3 regions of the Micromonospora sp. DT178 genome follow, and region 3 is predicted to be linked to each of the others. Evidence: riboswitches for the same ligand, from Rfam matches in the RefSeq annotation. Region 3 holds a riboswitch; each other region holds the start of a gene.
What was found. A riboswitch is a leader RNA that binds a small molecule or an ion and turns the genes downstream of it on or off. The one in region 3 is predicted to bind cyclic di-AMP.

Region 1 (7,029 bases), on a different contig from region 3:
CGCCCCCGAGCCCTACTACGCCGGCGCGCCCACCCCCGAGGTCCTCCCCGGCGCCTGACGCGCCGACGTTCCCCGCCCCGCCCCGCCCGGACCCCGCCCTGCCCTGGCCCCGCCCCGGGCACCCGGCGGGAGGCGTGAGGCGGGCCGGTCAGGCGTCGCCGAGGCCCGACAGGTCGACGTCCGCCACCTCGGTGACCGCGCGGATCGCCGTCACCGAGGCGTACCCCTCGGCCAGCAGGGCGAGGTCGGTGCCGGGCTGCACGGCCTGCCCCGGCTCCTCCAGCGACGTGCGGACGAAGCCGTGCCCGGCCTCCGCCACCGTCATCTGCACCTGGCCGAAGGTGGCGAGCGTGCCCCGGCGTACCCCGCGCAGCCGGCCGTGCGGCAGGTCCGGCGCGTTCACGTTGAGCACGCTCTCGACCGGCCCGGCGGTGAGCCGGGGCAGCAGGTCCAGGGCGACCCGGGCGGCCGTCGCCCAGTGCCGCTCGGCGTCGCGTACCCGGGCGGCGGCGGCCACCGCGGCGCCCCCGCTGGCGGCCGTGCCCTCCCCGGCCGAGAGCACGTCGAGCGAGACGGCCATCGCCCGGCAGCCGTTCGCGGCGGCGGTGAAGGCCGCACCCACCGTGCCCGAGTGCAGCACCGCGCGTCCCGCGTTCGCGCCCCGGTTGATGCCGGACAGCACCACCGCCGGCGGGGGGCCGAAGGCGCCGTGCACGGCGATCAGCGCGATGAAACCGGGGGAGCCGCCGACCGCGAACGCCGGCACCCCCGGCGCCTCCGGCAGCGGGTGCTCGTGGACCACCACGTGCCCGTCGCGCTCCACGGCGGTCATCGCGGCGCTGGTGCCGCTCGCCTCCTCCAGCGGCGCGGCGACGACCACGTCCAGGCCCCGGTCCGCCGCCGCCCGCGCGAGCGCCTGGATGCCGGGTGCGGCGATCCCATCGTCGTTGGTGACCAGTACCCGCAGCGTCATCGCCCGGCCGCCCGGTCGGCCAGTTCGTCGGGGCTGGTCCGCTCCTGCGGCCGGCTGCCGGCCGGTACGAGGCGCACCCGGTCGACCAGGCCGGTGATCGAGTCGAGCCGGCCGGTGCCGAGGCCGTGCCGGGTCACGTTCAGCGCGCCGGCCGCCGCGCCGGTACGGATCGCGGTGCGCACGTCACCGCCGCGCGCCACCACGGCCGCCACCCCGGCGGTCATCGAGTCGCCCGCCCCGCGCGGGTCGGCTGCCTCCAGTCGGGGCATCTCGACCTCGAAGACCTCGCCGTCGACCAGGGCGAGGGCGGGCTTGTCGGCCCGGCTCACCACCACGTTCTCGGCGCCGCCGGCATGCAGGTCGTACAGGGCCCGGGTGAGCTGCTCCTCGTCCTCGCCGTCGGCGCGGCCGTCGGCGATCAGCTCCTCGTGGCTGACCTTGAGGAAGAAGACGCCGCTGTCCAGCACGGCGTCGAGGTGCTCGCCGCAGAGGTCTACCACCACCCGGCTGCCGTTGGCCCCGAGGTCGGCGGCGAACCGCCGGTAGAGGTCGGCCGGGACCAGCGACGGCTCGTTCGGCCCGCTCAGCACGCTGACCGTGGCGCGCAGGCCCTCGCCGAGCGCCAGGTTGTAGAGCTCGTCCAGCTCGTGCCGGCTGAGCGGCTGGCCGGGCACGTCCACGATCTCCTGCCGGGAGCCGTCGCGCCGATCGTGCACGTAGCCGCCGCTGCCGGAGTCGCGGACCACCACCTTGAGGTTCACCCCCTCGCTGACCAGCAGCGGCTCCAGCACCTGGCCGATCTCGCCGCCGAGGGCGGTGCAGAGCACCACGTCGACCCCGAGCGACATCACCATCCGGGCCTGCCAGACGCCCTGCCCGCCGGGGTGCAGGTGCAGCTCCGGCTCCTCGCTGGGCTGGTCGACGGTCACCGTCAGCCGGGGCGTGGGCGCGAAGACCATCACGTGCCCGCTCATCCGTCGTACCCGTTCATGCGCCCGCCCTCCGCCGACCGACACGTGCCGTGACCATTCACCAGCTGACCGTAGTGGGATCGGCGGCTGGGCGTCCGGACTCCGGGCGGGATCGGCGCGGCGTTGCCAGCGCGCCCGGCATGCGCGACGATCGGGCGACCACCGACGCTGGGAGACGGCGTGCTCAGGCGAAGTTCCTTCAGCTACACCGTCCAGGCGCGCTGCTCCCTCGCGCAGGCAGCGGCGCTGCTCGCCGACCCCGCCCGGCAGGTGGACCTGCACCCGCTGATCGTCCGGGTCCGTCGGGTGTCGCCCCGTCCCGGCGCGCGCGCCAGCTACGACATCACCGATCGGTTGGCCGCCGGGCCGGTGCGCCTGCCGATCACCTACCGCGCCGACGTCCTCGTCGACGATCCGGACGAGATCGTCACCGTGGCCCGCCAGTGGCCCGCCACCACCGTCCGCAACCACACCCGGCTGCGGGCGGAGCCCGACGGCGTGGTCCGCATCGAGGTCGAGATCACCCTCGCCGCGCCCGCGCCGCTCTTCGGCTACGCGTTCCGCCAGGCCCGCGCCGCCCACCTCGGGCTGGCCGCGCGCCTCGCCGCGGCCCTCGACACGAACCCGCCCGGACCGCCGGCCGGCTGACCGCGAAGCAGCCAGGCCCGGCCGGAGGCGACGGGCGCCGTGTGCGCCCCGGCGACCCCGCGACGGGCGGGGCACCGGGGCGCGGGCGTCAGTAGACCGACAGGTGCACGTGGTTGGTGTGGTCGCTGGACGGGTCGCCGTTGGCTCCGCTGTACGACTTCCACCCGCTGCTCGGCAGCCAGATCTGCCGGTACCAGATCACGTAGAGCACGGCGAGCCGGTCGGCGTTGCGCACGAAGTACGCCGACAGGTTGTTGCCGTACGTCCGGTCGCCGCCCGTGGCGTCGCCGCCGAAGCCGCCCTTCTGGGCCGCGAAGTCGCAGGCCCGGCCCTTCGGGTGCTCGCCCGAGCCGCCGGGGCGGTAGCAGGAGACGTAACGGGTGAAGCCCGCCGCCTTGGCCTGGTTGAGCGCGTGCAGGGTGCGCGGGGTGATGCAGCCGTTGGCGGGGGTGGGGTCGTTGACGCTGCACGACTCGCGCGGCCAGGAGCCGTCGGAGTTGCGTGGCGCCGCCTTCGCCGTCTTGCTCGACGTGCCGCCCGGCGAGGAGCCGCCGCCCGCGGACTGCTGCCGCTGTTGCTGCTGCTCGCGGTTGGCGACCGTCAGCGCCCGTTCGGCCTGCTCCTTGCGCTTGGCCATCACGCTGACCTGCTTGCGCTGCTCCCGGATCTCGCCGTCCAGGGCCAGCTTGGTGCGGGTGGCCTCGTCCCGGGTCTCCTGGAGCTCGCGCAGGGCCCGGTCCTCCTTGGCGGCCACCGCGTCGAGGGCGGCGGCGCGGTCCATGAAGCCGTCCGGGGAGCTGCTGTTGAGCAGGGCGGACGCCACGCTGAGCCGGCCGGTGCGGTAGGCGGCCCCGGCGATCTCGCCGACCTTGGCGGTGCGCGCGGTCAGCTCGACCTCGGTGGTCTTGAGCTGTGCGGTGAGCTGCTGCTGCCGCTTGGCCGACGTGTCCAGGGCGCGCTTGGCGTCGAGGTAGCCCTTGCTGGCGGCCTCCAGCTGGGCCCGCAGGGCGGGCGTGCCGCCCTCCTCGTCCTGGCCGGGAGCCGCGGCGAGCAGGCCGGCGCGGGTGGCGGCCGCCGCCGGGGCGGCGGTGACCGGGGCCACCGCGGCGCCGAGGGCGAGCATCGTGGCGATCAGGGCCGCCGTGCGGGCGGCACGTCGTCGTACGGGTGCCATCACTGGCATACACGTGTCCTTCCGTCAGCCGCCGACCGGGTTAGCTGACGGGTTCGGGACGGAAGATCCCTACCGCTGACGCGGATGCACCCCACGAACTTGGTTCCCCGGTTCGCCCCGTCGGGCGATTAGGCGGCGGCCACCGCCGGCACCGGTGGGTGCCGCCTGGCGGAGGCCGAAGCCGAGCCTACCGGTGCCGGTGTGACTGGTGCACCGCAGGTGACGGACGGTGCGCGTCCACTAACAGTCAAATCCGGCATAAGGCCACAATACTCTCCCAGATTTAAGGTTGTCCTCATTACCACTCGACCGCCCCACAGGCCCCGGGCGACGCTCCCGGCTCGATCTGCAACGTGGCGTGCTCGATCTGGAAGTCGTCGTGCAGCGCGGCCCGGGCGGCGCCCAGCACCGCGCCGACCTCCGCGCCGGGGGCCATGGTCAGGTGCGCCGAGGCCACCTCCATCCCGGAGGTCAGCGTCCAGACGTGCAGGTCGTGCACCTCGGCGACGCCGGGCACGGCGGCCAGCCGGTCGTGCACTGCGGTGACCTGGAGGTGTTCCGGCGCGGCCTGCACCAGGATGCGCAGCGCGGCCCGCCCGAGCCGCCAGGTGCGCGGCAGGATGAACACGCCGATTCCGACCGCCACCAGCGGGTCCGCCCACCACCAGCCGGTGGCGACGATCAGCAGCGCCGCCCCGATCACCCCGAGTGACCCCAGCAGGTCGCCGAGCACCTCCAGGTACGCGCCGTGGACGTTGATGCTCTCCTTCGCCCCGGAGCGCAGCAGCGCGAAGGCGCCGACGTTGGCGAGCAGGCCGAGCACGGCGACCACGAGCATCGGGCCGGCCAGCACCTCGGGCGGGTCGCCGAAGCGGCGCACCGCCTCGATCACGACGTAGACCGCGACCCCGGAGAGCAGCGCGGCGTTGGCCAGCGCGGCCAGCACCTCCAGCCGGTAGAGGCCGAAGGTGCGCTGCGGGTCGGCGCCCGCCCGCCGGGTCGCGGCGATCGCCGCGAGCGCCATGCCGATGCCGAGCACGTCGGTGAACATGTGCCCGGCGTCGCTCAGCAGGGCCAGTGAGCCGGTGCGGAAGGCCGCCACCGCCTCCACCACCATCAGGCCGGCGAGCAGCCCGAACGCCGCCCAGAGCCGGCCCCGGTGGCGGTGCGCGGCGTTCGCCACCGACCCGTGATGGTGGTCATGACCTGCGCCCACGCGCCCATCCTCCCTCGGGGGGTCCGGATTCGCGTTCAATTTATGCTGACATCGCTATGTATGCAAGTAACGGATCCTCAGCCGATCGGGTCGACGGTGGTCAGCCGCTGGGTGGCCCGGGACAGCGCCACGTAGAGCGTCCGTACCCCCGACCCCGGGTCGGCCCGGATCTCGCCCGGGGCGACGAGGACGACCCCGTCGTACTCCATGCCCTTGGCCTCCAGGCTGGTCACCACCTGTAGGCGCGGCGCGCCGAGCCCGCCCAGCCAGCCGGCCACCTCGTCGCGGCGGGGCACCGGCGTGATCACGCCGACCGTGCCCTCGACCTCGGCGAGCAGCGCGCCGGCCGCCGCCACCACCGCGGCCTCCAGCTCCGCCGGCGGCACCGCCAGCTCGACCGGTTCGACGCCCGTGGAGCGCACCGCCCTGGGCAGCGGGAGGTCCGGGTGCAGCCGACGGATCTCGGCCGCCGCCACCGCGAAGATCTCCGCCGAGTTGCGGTAGTTCGTGGTGAGGGTGAAGTGGTGTCGCTTGCGCCGGCCCAGCGCCTGGTCCCGGGCGCGCGTCAGCTCCTCCGGATCCCCCGTCCACGCCGTCTGCGCCGGATCGCCCACCACCGTCCACGAGGCCAGCCGACCCCGCCGGCCGATCATGCGCCACTGCATCGGCGAGACGTCCTGCGACTCGTCGACCACCACGTGCGCGTACTCCCGGTAGTCGTCGGGGCGTTCCCGGGCCGCGTCGCGGGCGGCGCGCTGCCGGTCGGCGAAGGTGCTCAGCTCGCGGACCCCGCCGGTCAGCTGGAACGGGTCCCGCTTCGCCCGGGCCGGCCGCATCGGCTTGCCGAGCAACGCGTCCAACTCGTCGAGCAGCGCGATGTCGGCGATCGTCAGCCCGGCGGCGTCGAGGCCCCGGTACGCGTCGGTCAGCAGCCGGATCTCGGCGCGGGAGAGGATCCCCCCGGCGTAGCGGTGCAGCCGGTCCGGGCGGGCCAGCCAGCCCAGCACGTGCCGGGGGTGCAGCCGGGGCCACCACGCCTTGAGGAACTCCCGGAACTCCGGCCGCTCGGCGATCTCGTCCTCGAACGCGCGCTGCTCGGGCAGCCGGCCGACGCCCAACTTGCGGGCCTGCGCCCACAGCGCGGCGAAGACCCCGTCGAAGCCGGCCCGGCGCACCTCGTTGCGCCGGGCGCCCCGGGGCATCGCCCGGTCGCGGATGTCGTCCAGCTCGCGGCGCTCCAGCCGGAGCAGCGTGCCCCGGTAGAGCAGGCGCAGCTCGGTCGGGCCGTCCGGCACCGCGTCGCGGGTCGCCCGCTCCAGCACCCGCCGCATCCGCAGCGAACCCTTGACCGCCGCCACCGCCGGCGGATCGGTGCGGGTGGCGGTCATGCCCGCGAAGAGCGTGCCCAGCGAGTGCAGGGTGGCGGTGTCCTCGCCGAGCGAGGGCAGCACCGAGGCGATGTACTCGACGAAGACCGAGGAGGGGCCCACCACCAGGATGCCGCCCCCGGCGAAGCGGCTGCGGTCGGAATAGAGCAGGTACGCGGCCCGGTGCAGGGCGACGGCCGTCTTCCCGGTGCCCGGACCGCCGGACACGATCGTCACGCCCGAGCCGGGGGAGCGGATCGCCTCGTCCTGCTCCCGCTGGATGGTGGCGACGATGTCCCGCATTCCCCGGCCGGTGGCCTTCGACAGCGTGGCCAGCAGCGCGCCGTCGCCGACCACCGCCATGTCGGCGGGCGCGGCGACCGGATCGAGCAGGTCGTCCTCGATCCGGGTGACCCGCTCGGCGGAGGACTGGATCGTGCGTCGCCGTACCACGCCCAGCGGCTGCGCGGGGGTGGCCTGGTAGAAGGCGGCGGCGGCCGGGGCCCGCCAGTCGACCACCAGGGTGGAGGCGTCGTCGTCCCGGATGCCGAGCCGCCCGACGTGCAGCACCTGCCGGTCGAGCAGGTCCAGCCGGCCGAAGACCAGGCCCTCGTGCTCGGCGTCCAGCATGTGCCGCCGCCGCGCGGCGTGGAACACCATCGCGTCCCGTTCGACCAGCG
Region 2 (7,029 bases), on a different contig from region 3:
CGTGGCCACCGCCCGCGCGACCTCCTCCGGTACGTCGAGGCCGTGCTCGCGCAGCAGTCGGGGCCGGCCGATCAGCACCTCCCGACCGTCGACCGTCCCGCTCACGCCGAGCCCTTCGGCGTTGACGAAGCCGGTCACCGGCGGCAGCGTGCCCGCCTCGGCCGCCCCGGCGGCGACGGCCCGGGCGATCGGGTGCTCGGACGCGGACTCCAGCGCGCCGGCGAGCCGCAGCAGTTCGGCGCGGTCCTCGCCGGCCGCCGGGACCACGTCCACCAGGGTCATCCGGCCGGTGGTGACGGTGCCGGTCTTGTCCAGCACGACGGTGTCCACCTGCTTCGTGGACTCCAGCACCTCCGGCCCCTTGATCAGCACGCCGAGCTGCGCGCCCCGGCCGGTGCCGACCAGCAGGGCGGTCGGCGTGGCCAGCCCGAGGGCGCACGGGCAGGCGATGATCAGCACCGCCACGGCGGCGGTGAACGCGGCGGTGCCGCCCGACCCGCTGCCGAGCCACCAGCCGAGGGTGCCCACCGCGAGGGCGATCACGATCGGCACGAAGACGCCGGAGATCCGGTCGGCCAGCCGCTGCACCGCCGCCTTGCCGGTCTGCGCCTGCTCGACCAGCCGGGCCATCTGGGCCAGTTGGGTGTCGCCGCCGATGCGGGTGGCGCTGACCACCAGCCGGCCGCCCGCGTTGACGGTCGCGCCGACCACGGAGTCGCCCGGGCCGACCTCGACCGGGACGGACTCGCCGGTGAGCATGCTGGCGTCGACCGCCGAGGTGCCCTCGTCGACCACGCCGTCCGTGGCGATCTTCTCGCCGGGCCGCACCACGAACCGGTCCCCCACCACGAGCTGGTCCACCGGGATCCGGGTCTCCGTGCCGCCGCGCAGCACCGCGACGTCCTTGGCGCCCAGTTCGAGCAGGGCGCGCAGGGCCGCGCCGGCGGTCCGCTTCGCCCGCGCTTCGAAGTAGCGGCCGGCGAGGATGAACACGGTCACCCCGGCCGCCGCCTCCAGGTAGATGTTGCCGGCGCCGTCGGAGCGGTTGATCGCGAGACTGAACGGGTGGGTCATCCCCGGCGTCCCGGCCGTGCCGAGGAAGAGCGCCCAGATCGACCAGCCGAACGCCGCCAGGGTGCCGAGCGAGACCAGGGTGTCCATGGTCGCCGCGCCGTGCCGCAGGTTGATCCAGGCCGCCCGGTGGAAGGGCAGCCCGCCGTAGACCACGACCGGGGCGGCCAGGGTCAGCGACAGCCACTGCCAGAAGTCGAACTGCCAGGCGGGCACCATCGCCAGCACGATCACCGGCACGGTGAGCACGGCCGAGACCCACAGCCGGGTACGCAGGCCGCGCAGCTCGTCCACCGGCTCGGCGGCCGGTTCGCCACCGGCGGGCGTGGGCGGGGGCGGCAGGGCCGCCGTGTAGCCGGTCTTCTCCACCGTGGCGATCAGCTCGTCCGGGGTGACCTCGTCGGCGTACCGGACGGTGGCCTTCTCCGTGGCGTAGTTGACGGTGGCGGTCACCCCGTCCATCCGGTTCAGCTTCTTCTCGATCCGGGCGGCGCAGGAGGCGCAGGTCATGCCGCCGATCGCCAGCTCGATCTGGTTCGGCGCCGTCAGCAAGGGCTTGGTTGTCATCACGCTTCCCGTCAGTCGTGCCCGTGACCGGGGACGCCGTGGCCGGCGTCGGCGGTCGGGGAGCTCGTGGCGGCGGGTGTGCCCGCCGCCGGGGAGCCGGTCGTGGCCGGGACACCCGGCGCGGTCGGGCTGCCGGCGACGACGGTGAACTCGGCGGTACGCACGACGCCGCCGTGCTTGAAGTCCAGGTAGAGCCGGTAGGCGCCCGCCGACGGCATTTCCGCCGAGAAGCTCACCTCGGGGCCGGGCCGCGTCCGCCCGTCGCCCGGCTCACCGTGCGGGTGCACGTGCAGGTACGCCAGGTCGCCCTGGCGCAGCGCCACCAGGTGGCCGTACGCGCCCAGGTAGGGCTCCAGGTCGGTGACCGGCGCGCCGTCGCGGCTCACGGTCAGGGTCAGCTCGGCGGTGCGGCCGGGCTGCGGGGCGCCGGCGAGCGTGACGGTGTAGCCGTCGACCGTGGTGCTGGTCGCCGGCGCGGGCAGGGGCCGCGCGGTCAGCGCGCCGGGGACGCTCACGTCGACGCCGAGGGTCAGCGCCTCGCCCCCGGTCGGGGTGAAGTCGGCGAACGCGCGCCAGACGCCCGGCCCGGCGAGCGGCGAGTCGACCCGCCAGGTGCCGTCGGGCGCCATCTCCGGGTGCACGTGCCGGAAGCCGGAGAGATCGCGGCGGGCCACGATCAGGTGCATGCGCTTGTCGTGCGCCACGTCGTACGCGGTCACCGCCCGGCCGTCCGGACCGGTGACCTGGAAGGCGAACTGCCCGGCCGGGGCGTCCACCGGACGCAGGGTGTAGCCACGGTCGGAGACGAGCAGGCCGCCGGGCAGGTGCCCCGCCGCGCCGTTGTCGCCCCCGTGTCCGGCTCCGCCGTCCTCGCCGTGCCCCCCGCCGGCCTCGTGCGGGGCCTCGGCGGGCGGCGCCACGGGGTCGGCCACCCGACCGACCCCGTACGTCGCGCCGAACACCACCGCGAGGCCGAGGGCGAAACCGCTCAGCTTCGTCGCCGTGTTCATGATGTGCCTCGTTTCCCCCGTGCCCGATCTCAGGCGCCGACGAGGCTGTAACCGGCCTCGTCGACGGCGGAGCGCACGGTGTCGGTTTCCAACGGGCCCTCGCTGGTGACGGTGACCCGACCGGCGGCGACGTCGACCTGGACGTCGCTGACGCCCGGGATCGCGCCGACCTCGGTGCTGACCGCGGTGGCGCAGTGCCCGCAGGTCATGCCCTGCACCTGGTACGTCGTGGTGATCATCGAACTCTCCTCTCGCCGCCCCCAGCATATACCCCCCGGGGGTAATGCGGAGGCGGACCGGTGCCTGTGTCTTGTACCGGTACCCGGTGGGGGTATGCCGGCCAGGAACGAACGTACCATACCCCCGAGGGGTACGCTATCCTCGTCCCCATGACCACACCGACGCCCACCCCGATCAGGGGATACACCGCCACCAAGGACCAGCTGCTCGCGCGGCTGCGCCGCGTCGAGGGGCAGGTCCGTGGCATCGAGAAGATGGTCGACGAGGACCGCTACTGCATCGACGTGCTCACCCAGATCTCCGCGATCCAGGCCGCCCTGGACAAGGTCGCGCTCGGCCTGCTCGACGGGCACGCCCGGCACTGCATGCACGAGGGCGCGGCCGAGGGGCGCGCCGACGAGATGGCCACCGAGATGATGGCCGCCGTCGGCCGCCTGATGAAGCGCGGCTGACCCGCCCCGCCCCTCGGCCCCGCGACGAGACGCGGGCACACGGCGACGCCACACCCCGACATCACCCGCACGACCTGCGCCCGGATGTCGGGGTGGCTACCATTCGGCCGGTGGCCCTCCGGATTCCGCACCGCCCGCCCCGCGCGCCCCGCCGGGCGGCAACACCGACCACCCGCGACCGGACGGAGGCCCGGGACCGCGGTACGTGACCGCGCCGCCACACGGAAGCGATCCCCGTCCCGCCACGCGGCGACGGGTGAACCGACCGGCCCGCCGGCACGTACCCCGCCCTGGATTCGTTGGGAGAAACTCGTTGGGCGCCGACCACACCCGTCCCGCTCCGTCCGCCCCGCCGAGGGTGCGGCGGATCCTCGTCGCGACGGTGGTGCCCCTCTTCGTCGCCACGCTGATCGCCGCCCTGGTGCTGTGGCCGTGGGACGCGCCCGACCCGCCGACCGGCACCGACGCGCCCCGCTACCACGGCACGGTGACGCGGGTCGTGACGGAGCCGTGCCCGCCCACCCCGGAGATTCCGGAGGGGAGTCCCGGCGGGTCGCAGGGTCCCTGCGGCACGGTCACCGTACGGGTGCAGGACGGTCCCGACGCCGGCCAGCAGGTGGAGACGCCGGTGCCCGCCGGCCCCGGCGCGCCGACCGTCGCCGTGGACGACGAGATCATCCTGGTCGAGCTCACCGACCCCGCCGACCCCACGGCCAGCACCTACAACATCGCCGAGCACCAGCGCGGCAAGCCGCTGGTCTGGCTGGTGGCGCTCTTCGCGGCCGCCATCGTCGCCTTCGGACGGTGGCGCGGGCTGGCCGCGCTGGCCGGCCTGGCGGCGAGCTTCGCCATCCTGCTGACCTTCGTGCTGCCGGGCATCGGCGCCGGGAGCCCGCCCCTGCTGGTCGCGGTCGTCGGCGCCGCGCTGATCATGTTCGTGGTGCTCTACCTGACCCACGGCGTGACCGCGCAGACCTCGGTGGCCGTGCTCGGCACGTTGGGCAGCCTGGTGCTGACCGGCGTCCTCGGCACGATCGCCACCGCCGCGACCCACCTGACCGGATTCGGCTCCGAGGACGCCACCACGCTGTCGATGTACCAGGCCGACGTCGACCTGCACGGGCTGCTGCTGGCCGGGATCATCATCGGCTCCCTCGGGGTGCTGGACGACGTCACGGTGACCCAGGCCGCCACGGTCACCGAGCTGGCGCACGCCAACCCCGGGCTGTCCCGGACGCAGCTCTACCGGGCGGCGACCCGGGTCGGCCGGGCGCACATCGCCTCGACGGTGAACACCATCGTGCTGGCGTACGCCGGCGCCTCCCTGCCGGTGCTGCTCCTGCTGACGGCCGACTCGCGGGCGGTGACCCAACTTCTCACCAGCGAGTTCCTCGCCCAGGAGATCGTCCGCAGCGCGGTCGCCACCCTGGGCCTGATCGCCGCCGTGCCACTGACCACCGGGCTGGCGGCCCTGGTGACCACCGCCGGCCGCCGCGGCGGGGACGCCACCGACCGCGCCGCGCCCGCACCGACGCCCCGGCCGGCCGCCGACCGGTCCGAGGCGCTGGAGGCCCTCAGCGGGCCGCGCGGAGACACGCCGTCCGCCGCTCCCGCCGGATGGCCCGACCGGGACAGGAGCACGGACACCGCATGGTGACACTCCTCAGCGTGACCGAACAGGACGTACGGCCTGATAAACGCGTCACTGCTCACCGTCCGCCATTACGAAATAACGCATTTAGTCGGCTTAGGGACGTAGATCCCCGGGAGTGTTCTCGGGTAACCTCGCTGCCGGTCACCGCCGAAGGCGCGCAGCGGCGCCTGCGGTGCCGCCGCCCAATCGCCGCGAGGCGAACCGGGGACCCAGGTACGTGGGGTGAATCCGCGACAGCGGTAGGGGCCACTTCCGCCCCGAACCCGTCAGCTAACCCGGTCGGCGGTCGACGGAAGGGAAAACTGTGACGGCACCCCTACGCCGCTGGTTGACGCCCGTGGTGGCCGTACTCGCCGCCCTGGCGGTCTTCGCCGGGCCTCTCCCGGCGGCGGCCGCGCCCACCCCGCCCAAGCCCTCCGGGCACGGGGACGACGAGCCCAAGCTGCTCGACGACCTCATCGAGGCCCGCAACCGGTCCTACGTGCAGGCCAAGGCGAAGCTGAAGAAATCGGAAGAGCGCCAGCTCGAGCTGGCCCTGGAGGTCAACCGGGCGCAGGCCGAGCTGGACGCGCTGGCCCCCCAGGTCAGCCAGATCGCCGCCCAGTCCTACCGCACCGGGCGGATCGGCGCGGTGTCCATGCTGCTGGACACCGCCAGCCCCGACTCCTTCGTCAGGCGCGCCGCCGCCCTCGACGAGATCAACCTGGTCAACTCCAAGAAGCTGGCCGAGGTCAACGCGATCAAGGACCGCGCAGAGCAGGCCAAGCTGGCGGTCGACGCCGAGGTCCGCGAGCAGCAGAAGCTGAAGAACGAACTGGCCCGTGGCAAGCGCGAGGCGGAGAAGGCGCTCGCGCTGGTCGGCGGCAGGGGGCTGACCAGCGGCAAGGTGGTGGCCACCTCGCCGGTGGCGAAGATGGCGCCGGGGCGCACCGCCGACGGCGACTGGAAGCCCCTGTCCTGCACCGAGAACGACCCCACCACCTCCGGCTGCATCACGGCGCGCACGCTGCACATGTACAAGGAGGTCAAGCGGGCCGGCTTCAACCGGTTCGTCGGCTGCTACCGCTCCGGTGGGCCGTACGAGCATCCGAAGGGCCGGGCCTGCGACTGGTCGCTGCAACGCAGCGGCTTCTCCCCCTGGCACAACGACGACACCTACATGTACGGCAACAACCTCACCGCGTTCCTGGTCCGCAACGCCGACCGGCTCGGCATCTACTACGTGATCTGGAACCGGCAGATCTGGTTCCCGGCGACCGGCTGGAAGTCCTACAGCGGCCCGTCGAACCACACCGACCACGTCCACGTGTCACTGCTCTAGCCGGGACCACACGCACACAGAGGGCCGCCCCGCCGGACGCGGGAGCGGCCCTCTGTCGTCGTGCGGGCCCGCCGCGACGGTCTGCCGGCGGGCGAGGTCAGGCGAGCGCGGCGCTGGCCGCCGGCTCCGGCGCGTCGGCCGCACGGGCGGGCACCGAGGCCACCGTCCGCACCTCGCCGGCGGTCAGCCGGTACGACATGCCGACCACCCCGCAGCGGCCGGCGGCCACCTCCGCGGCGAGCACGGCGGAGCGGCCCAGCATCGCCTCGACGGTGTGCGCGATGTGGATGTCGACGATCCGGTCGATGTCGTCCACCCCCTCGGCGGCGGCCCGGCGCAGGCTCGGCACCACGGCGTCCACCACGGCGCACAGGTGCCCGACCGGCGGGGTGCCGGTGGCGTCCGCCGTACGCGCCGCCTGGACGGCCCCGCAGGAGTCGTGCCCGAGCACCACCACCAGCGGCGTGCCCAGGACCGTGACGGCGTACTCCACGCTGCCCAGCACCTCGGGGCCGATGGTGTGCCCGGCGGTGCGGACCACGAAGAGGTCACCGAGGCCACGGTCGAAGATGATCTCGGCGGCGAGCCGGGAGTCGGAACAGCCGACGATCACCGCGAAGGGGTGCTGCCCGTCGGCGACCGCGGCGCGGTGCCCGGCGTCCTGGTTGGGGTGGCGCGGGGCGCCGGTCACGAACCGCCGGTTGCCGGCGTGCA
Region 3 (7,029 bases):
TCGTCACGCCGGTGCACCCAGGTACCCCTCCGACACCACCCGCGCCGCGATCTTGGCAGCAAACGGCCCCCAAAGGGGCCTGAACTTACCAAGATCGCGCAGCACCACCGCCCGCCGCACCACCGCCCGCCGCGCCGGCGCCCGCCGCGCCGCCGCCCGCCGCGCCGCGCGCGCCACCCACGCCGCGCCGCCGCCAGCCACGAGCCGCCCGGCAGCGCAGCCCGACGAGCCCGATCCGCGCGCCCTGGTCCGAACCGGGACCGTGAGTCCCGCCCCCATCGCCGTACGTCGATCATGGAACGCGTACCGCCAGGAAAAAGTTCCACGGCGGCAACATATGGGCGTTCTCAAATACCTCGATCGGTTGTAACGTCTGCCCAACGTTCCAGCCACGGCGTGACATACCCCCTGTCGCGCCGCCAGAAAGAGGTGGGCCCATGGGACTCCGTCCCAACCTGCTGACCCGGCGTACGGCCGGTGTCGCGTCGACGACCCTCGCGCTGCTGCTCAGCACCGCCGCCGTGGGTGTCGTGCCGGCCGCTTCGGCCTTCTCCGCCGCCCCGAGCGAGGTCTGCGTCGAGCCGGCCGACGTCCACTCGGACGCCCGCGTCAAGCCCGGCGGCGGCGCCAAGCACGAGCCGAACGAGCTGACCCTCGCGGAGACCCGCGAGCGCGAGGCCGACCTGGCCGCCGCGCTGCGCGAGCGGGCGCGGTTCCGCGCCGGCGCCGGTGCCTCCACGATGGCCGCCACCGTCACCATCCCCGTGGTGGTGCACGTGATCCAGGAGAACAGCACCCGGGCCGGCGGCAACATCCCCGACTCGATGGTCAACTCGCAGATCAGCGTGCTGAACCAGTCGTTCAGCGGGGCGACCGGCGGCGCGTCCACCGCGTTCAACTTCCAGCTCCAGAAGATCAACCGGGTGACGAACCCGTCCTGGTACCCGATCGTGCAGGGTTCCTCGGCGGAGCGGTCGATGAAGACCTCGCTGCGTACGGGCGGCAAGAACACCCTCAACATCTACCTGGGCGAGCTGAGCGACAGCCTGCTCGGCTGGGCGACCTTCCCGACCCGGAAGCTCAGCAGCATGGACGGCGTCGTCGTGCTGAGCGAGTCGCTGCCGGGCGGCACCGCCACCAACTACAACCAGGGCGACACGGGCACCCACGAGGTCGGCCACTGGCTGAACCTCTACCACACCTTCCAGGGCGGCTGCTCCGGCTCGGGCGACAGCGTCAGCGACACCGCGGCCGAGGCGTCGCCGGCCTCGGGCTGCCCGACCGGTCGGGACACCTGCACCGCGCCCGGCGTCGACCCCATCACCAACTTCATGGACTACAGCTACGACTCCTGCATGTACCAGTTCACCGCCGGGCAGGCCAGCCGCATGCTGACCGCCTGGAACGCGTACCGCGCGGCGTAGTTTCCGCCGTACGACCCGCACCGGTGCCGGCCTCTCTCGACGGGGCCGGCACCGGCGTCTGTGCGGCCGGGCACACGGGGGCGGGGCGGGGGTCACGGTGCGGCGCCCCGGAGGGGGGACGCCCCAGGGCGCCGCACCGCGTCTCAGGCGGCGGGGCGGGCGGCGTGGTCGCCGGCGCACCCCGACCGGGTCTCGGGCATGAGCGCGGTGCCGCCGGCGGCCGCGCGGGGGTCGAGCCACACCTGGACGGCGGGCCGGCCGTGCCCCTCGCCGGCGCCGCCCGCGACGCCGGACTCACGGCGGGCCAGCATCGCCACGTCGACGGTGAACTCGAAGACCCGCCAGTCGACCTGCGGCGCGGCCCGGTGACTGCGGGCCAGCCGGGCGACCCGGGCCGGGTCGGTCACCGGTTGGGCGTGGCCGGCGACGTAGGCCTCGTCGTCGCTCTCCTCCGGCGGGAAGGAGTGCAGCGCGTAGCGGCCGTCGCGCTCCAGGTCGCGCCGCTTGGGCGAGTCGACGACGAAGCAGAAGAGCCCCTCGTCGGTGATCACCGGGGAGACCGGGTGCACCCGGGGACCGCCGTCGGCGCGGACGGTGGCCAGGTAGCCGAAGCCCGGCCCGTACTGCTGCATGAGAAGGCGGATCCCGTCGGCGAGGCGGGGCTCGTCGGCGGCGAATTCGGACCAGGAAGCCATGTGGGCATCCTATCGAACAAACGTTCGAACACGCACTCCGACACGCAGGTCACGCGCACCGCTCGCTAAGGTGTGCGGATGCTGCTCTCCGACCGCGACCTGGCCTCCGAGATCGAGGCGGGCACGCTCGCGCTGGAGCCGTTCGAGCCCGCGCTGGTGCAACCGTCCAGCATCGACGTACGCCTGGACAAGCTCTTCCGGGTCTTCAACAACCACCTCTACACCCACATCGACCCCGCGCAGCAGCAGGACGACCTCACGTCGATGGTCGAGGTGCCGGAGGGCGAGCCGTACGTGCTGCATCCGGGCGAGTTCGTGCTCGCCTCGACGCTGGAGGTGATCACGCTCGGCGACCAGCTCGCCGGCCGCCTCGAAGGAAAGAGCTCACTGGGCCGGCTCGGCCTGCTCACCCACTCCACGGCGGGCTTCATCGACCCGGGCTTCTCCGGTCACGTGACCCTCGAACTGTCCAACGTGGCCAACCTGCCGATCACCCTCTGGCCGGGCATGAAGATCGGGCAGCTCTGCATCTTCCGGCTCTCGTCGCCGGCCCAGCACCCGTACGGCTCGGCCGTCTACGGCTCGCGCTACCAGGGGCAGCGCGGGCCGACCCCGAGCCGCTCCTGGCAGCACTGGCGCACCTGGCCGACCCGCTGACCCGACCTGCGGGCCCGCGGAGGGCCCCCGCCGGGCAGGGACCCTCCGCGCGCCTCAGCCAGGTCGGCCGTAGCTGTGGATCGGGCCGTCGTCGACCCTCTTCATCTTGATCGGCACCCCGGCGCGGGAGGCGTGCACCACCCAGCCCCCGCCGACGTACATGCCGACGTGGTGCAGGTCGCTGTAGTAGAAGACGAGGTCACCCGGGCGCAGCTCGCCCCGACTGACGGACGCGGTGGCCCGGCGCTGCTGCGCGGCGTTGTGCGGCAGCGAGACCCCGGCCTTCGCCCAGGCGGCGAGCATCAGGCCGGAGCAGTCGTACGAGTTCGGCCCCTCGGCGCCCCAGACGTAGGGCTTGCCGATCTGCGCGCAGGCGAACTTCACGGCGGTGCCGGCCGCGCCGCCGGGATAGCTGGCGGGGCAGGGTGCGGGGCGCAGCGGCCCGCCGCCGCCGTTGCCGTAGATCCGCAGCCGCAGCTTCTGCAACCGGTCGATCTCGGCGTTGATCTGCTTCTTCTTCGCCGCGAGCTGGGCCTCGGTGCGGCTGAGCTGGACGACCATCTCGTCCAGCGGCGCCTTCTTGGCGGCCAGCCGGTCGCGCAGCTCGGCGACCTGCCGCACGTCCTGCTGCTGGTGCTGGGCGAACCGGTCGAGCAGTTCGAGCTGCCCGACCATCTCGCTCGGTGAGCGGCTGCCCAGCAGGGCGTTGAGGGCGGAGACGTTCTCGCCCTTGTAGGCGCGGGCGGCCAGCGCGGCCACCTTCTCCATCGCCTGGTCGACCTGCTTCTCCAGCGGCCCGATCTGCGCGGCGAGCGCGTCGGCCTGCTTCCGCCTGGCGGCCAGGTCCTGTCGGGTGGCGTTGTGCCGTTCGATGACCGGTTCGAGCTTGTTCCAGTCCTCGTCGATCTGCCGCTCGATCTCGGCGACCGTCGGTTCGGCATGGGCCGCCGTGGCGCCGCCGGTCAGGACGACGGCGAACGCGGCCAGGGCGGCGAGGGCGGTGGTGCAGCGGTACCAGCGTGGGCGCGGCGCAGCCGTCACCGGGTCGGCGAGGGCCGACCGGGTCGACGGTGGCCGCGGGGCATGGTGTGCCACCGGGCTTCGTACTCCTTCTTCCGGACCGCCTACCGGGTTAGCTGACGGGTTCGGGCGGGAAGGGGCGCCCTACCGCAAAACTGCGGATTCACCCCGGGGAACCTGGGTCCCCGGCTCGCTCGGGAGCGACTCGGCGGTGTCGGACCGTCACCGCCCTGGTTGGACGGATTGTCACCGGCCGACGAATGACCAGAGTAGAGACGACCGTTATCGATCCGCAACCCTGCGGGCAGTGACACTCCGTACCCACCCGGGCCGGGCGGATCCGCAACCCGGGCGACGAAGATTTCCTTCCTTTTGAAGTGTCTGACGGAAAGGTATTGACCAGAGGCGGCGGGCGGGGCGAAGGTGGCCCCAACTTCGCCCGTCCGAACTGGGGGTCTGATGCACCTGTCAGCGACATCGAGGAGCAGACGCGTCCTGCTGGCCGCCGCCGTGGCCGCCGCCATGGCGGCGACGCCGCTCACCGCCGCCGGATCCGCCGCCGCAGCAGCGCCGGTGGACGACCGGCAGCAGCAGTACGCCGCCGCGGCGGCCGAGTACGGCGTGCCGGAGAGCGTCCTGCTCGGGGTCTCCTACCTGCAGTCCCGCTGGGACACCAACGCCGGCACGCCGAGCACCAGCGGCGGCTACGGACCGATGCACCTCACCGACGCCGAGCACGTCGCCGCCATGTCCGGCGGCACGCACCACGACGAGGGCACCGAGGACCCGCGCGGCGACGACTCCCGCCCGTCCCTGGCCGAGGCCCACGAGCCGCCGGCCGCTCCGCCGCCCGCCGAGGCCGCACTCCGGACCGTCGACGCCGCCGCCGACCTGACCGGCGCCAGCGAGGAGGCGCTGCGGACGGACGTCACGGCGAACATCCGGGGCGGCGCGGCGCTGCTGGCCGCGTACCAGAAGGAGATCGGCGCCCCGGTCGGCGCCGACACCGACCCGGCGGCCTGGTACGGCGCGGTGGCCCGGTACTCCGGCGCGGACAGCGCCGACGCCGCGGCGGCCTTCGCCAACGAGGTGTACGCCACCATCGCCACGGGCGACAGCCGGGTGACCGACGACGGGCAGCGGGTCACGCTGGCCGGCCGCGCGATCCAGCCGGACCGCTCCTGGCTGGACCGCCTGAACCTGCGCAAGCTCGCCCGGCCCGACGGGCTGGAGTGCCCGAGCGACATCTCCTGCGAGTGGATCCCGGCGCCGTACCAGAACTACGGCCCCACGATCGAGGACTACGGCAACCACGACCTGGCCGACCGACCCGCGCAGCAGAAGATCGAGTACATCGTCATCCACGACACCGAGGGCTACTTCGGTCCCAGCGTCAACCTGGTCAAGGACCCGAAGCGGGTGGGCTGGCACTACACCCTGCGCTCGGTGGACGGGCACATCGCCCAGCACATCAAGACCAAGAACGTCGGCTGGCACGCCGGCAACTGGTACGTGAACTCCAAGTCCATCGGCCTGGAGCACGAGGGCTTTGCCGGGCACGGCACCTGGTACACCGAGGCGATGTACCGCACCTCGGCCAAGCTGGTCCGCCACCTGGCTCGGGCGTACAACATCCCGCTGGACCGCAACCACATCATCGGGCACGACAACGTCCCCGGCACCATCGCCGCGAACGTGCGCGGCATGCACTGGGACCCGGGACCGTACTGGAACTGGTCGCACTACTTCGACCTGCTCAAGGCGCCGTTCTTCTCGACCGGCACGCACCGCACCGGGCTGGTCACCATCGACCCGGACTTCGCCACCAACCAGCCGCCCTTCACCGGCTGCAACCGGCAGCCCCCGGGCGTGCCGAACCCGCCCCCGGCGACCGCCCCCTGCCCGCTGCGCGGCTCCTCGGCGCTGTTCCTGCACAACGCGCCGAGCCACGACGCGCCGCTGCTCAACGACATCGCGCTGCGACCCGACGGCACCCCGAACACCACGTACGTCTCCGACCACGGCGCCCGCGTCTCGGCCGGACAGACGTACGCGCTGGCCGAGGTGCAGGGCGACTGGACCGCGATCTGGTACCTCGGCCAGAAGGGGTGGTTCCACAACCCCGCCGCCAAGCCGACGGCGAAGTGGTCCGTCGGGCTCGTGGTGACCCCGAAGGCCGGTAAGGCCACCATCCCGGTGTACGGCCGGGCCTACCCGGAGCAGGCCGCGTACCCGGAGGGGGTGCCGTACCAGACGATCTCGCCGCTGCAGTACACCCTCTCGGCCGGCCAGCGGTACGCCGTCGGCAACCTGCTCCCCGGCGAGTACTACCGGGCCACCACGTTCGACGGCTCCGCCCCCCACGACCGGACGGTCGTCCGGGGCGACAACAGGTACGTGCAGGTCCAGTTCGGTCACCGGATCATGTACGTCAACCTGGACGACGTGAACGTGGTGCCGTCCCCGCTGGGCGCGCCCCGCTGATCCATCCGCACGACGAGGGCCCCCGGTCGATCCGACCGGGGGCCCTCGTTGCGCGGCGCGGATCAGCCGGGCCTGCGGAACCCGGCCACCGGCATGGTGTTGATGCTGGAGACGTTGACCGGCTTGCCGGCCCGGGGCGCGTGCACCATCTTGTCGTTGCCGAGGTAGAGGCCGACGTGGTGCAGGTCGCTGAAGAAGAAGACCAGGTCACCGGGGCGCGCCTCGGAGCGCGGGATGGCCTTGCCCTCGTTCCACTGCGCACCCGTGAAGTGCGTCAGGTGGATCCCCGCCGCCTTGTAGGCGTACTGGGTCAGGCCGGAGCAGTCGAACGAGTTCGGGCCGGTGGCACCCCAGACGTACGGGTCGCCGACCTGCGCGCAGGCGGTGCGGATCGCGGTCCGGGCCGCGTCGCTGACCACGCCGTTGATGGTCGGGCACTTCTCCGTCTTGACGGTGGTGACCGGCAGCGACGCCTCGAGCTTCTTGATGTCGGAGTCGATCTGCTTCTTCTTGGCCGCCAGGTCGTTCTGCTGCTTCGTCTGCGAGACGATGAGCGTGTCGAGCTTCTGCTTCTCGGCGTCGAATTTCTCGCGGACCTTGGTCACGCCCTCGAGCTGCTTGCGCTCCTGCGCGGCCAGCCGGTCCAGCAGGGTCAGCTGCTCGGTCAGCGTGTCGGGCTTGGCGCTGACCAGCAGCGCGCCGATCTCGTGGGACGGGCCGGAGATGTAGTAGCGGGAGGCCAGGTCACC

Region 1: linked by a shared signal. The riboswitch ahead of ACLQ22_RS25900 (coiled-coil domain-containing protein) and the one ahead of ACLQ22_RS12290 (NlpC/P60 family protein) in region 3 are both predicted to bind cyclic di-AMP.
Region 2: linked by a shared signal. The riboswitch ahead of ACLQ22_RS00195 (coiled-coil domain-containing protein) and the one ahead of ACLQ22_RS12290 (NlpC/P60 family protein) in region 3 are both predicted to bind cyclic di-AMP.

Annotation. Positions count from the first base shown of each region.
Region 1 covers NZ_JBNCKV010000017.1:113,993-121,021, forward strand. Annotated here, with positions in the region: gene ACLQ22_RS25880 (STAS domain-containing protein) at 1-58, shown strand, start outside; gene surE (5'/3'-nucleotidase SurE) at 149-973, opposite strand; gene ACLQ22_RS25890 (1-phosphofructokinase family hexose kinase) at 970-1,947, opposite strand; gene ACLQ22_RS25895 (SRPBCC family protein) at 2,125-2,592, shown strand; gene ACLQ22_RS25900 (coiled-coil domain-containing protein) at 2,681-3,766, opposite strand; cyclic di-AMP (ydaO/yuaA leader) riboswitch at 3,780-3,911, opposite strand; gene ACLQ22_RS25905 (cation diffusion facilitator family transporter) at 4,065-4,982, opposite strand; gene ACLQ22_RS25910 (HelD family protein) at 5,060-7,029, opposite strand, start outside.
Region 2 covers NZ_JBNCKV010000001.1:38,661-45,689, reverse strand. Annotated here, with positions in the region: gene ACLQ22_RS00220 (heavy metal translocating P-type ATPase) at 1-1,638, opposite strand, end outside; gene ACLQ22_RS00215 (hypothetical protein) at 1,650-2,648, opposite strand; gene ACLQ22_RS00210 (heavy-metal-associated domain-containing protein) at 2,678-2,887, opposite strand; gene ACLQ22_RS00205 (metal-sensitive transcriptional regulator) at 3,038-3,340, shown strand; gene ACLQ22_RS00200 (YibE/F family protein) at 3,654-4,997, shown strand; cyclic di-AMP (ydaO/yuaA leader) riboswitch at 5,164-5,295, shown strand; gene ACLQ22_RS00195 (coiled-coil domain-containing protein) at 5,299-6,315, shown strand; gene ACLQ22_RS00190 (carbonic anhydrase) at 6,413-7,029, opposite strand, start outside.
Region 3 covers NZ_JBNCKV010000005.1:305,756-312,784, reverse strand. Annotated here, with positions in the region: gene ACLQ22_RS12305 (zinc metalloprotease) at 438-1,424, shown strand; gene ACLQ22_RS12300 (pyridoxamine 5'-phosphate oxidase family protein) at 1,568-2,119, opposite strand; gene dcd (dCTP deaminase) at 2,198-2,776, shown strand; gene ACLQ22_RS12290 (NlpC/P60 family protein) at 2,831-3,871, opposite strand; cyclic di-AMP (ydaO/yuaA leader) riboswitch at 3,884-4,017, opposite strand; gene ACLQ22_RS12285 (N-acetylmuramoyl-L-alanine amidase) at 4,256-6,280, shown strand; gene ACLQ22_RS12280 (NlpC/P60 family protein) at 6,343-7,029, opposite strand, start outside.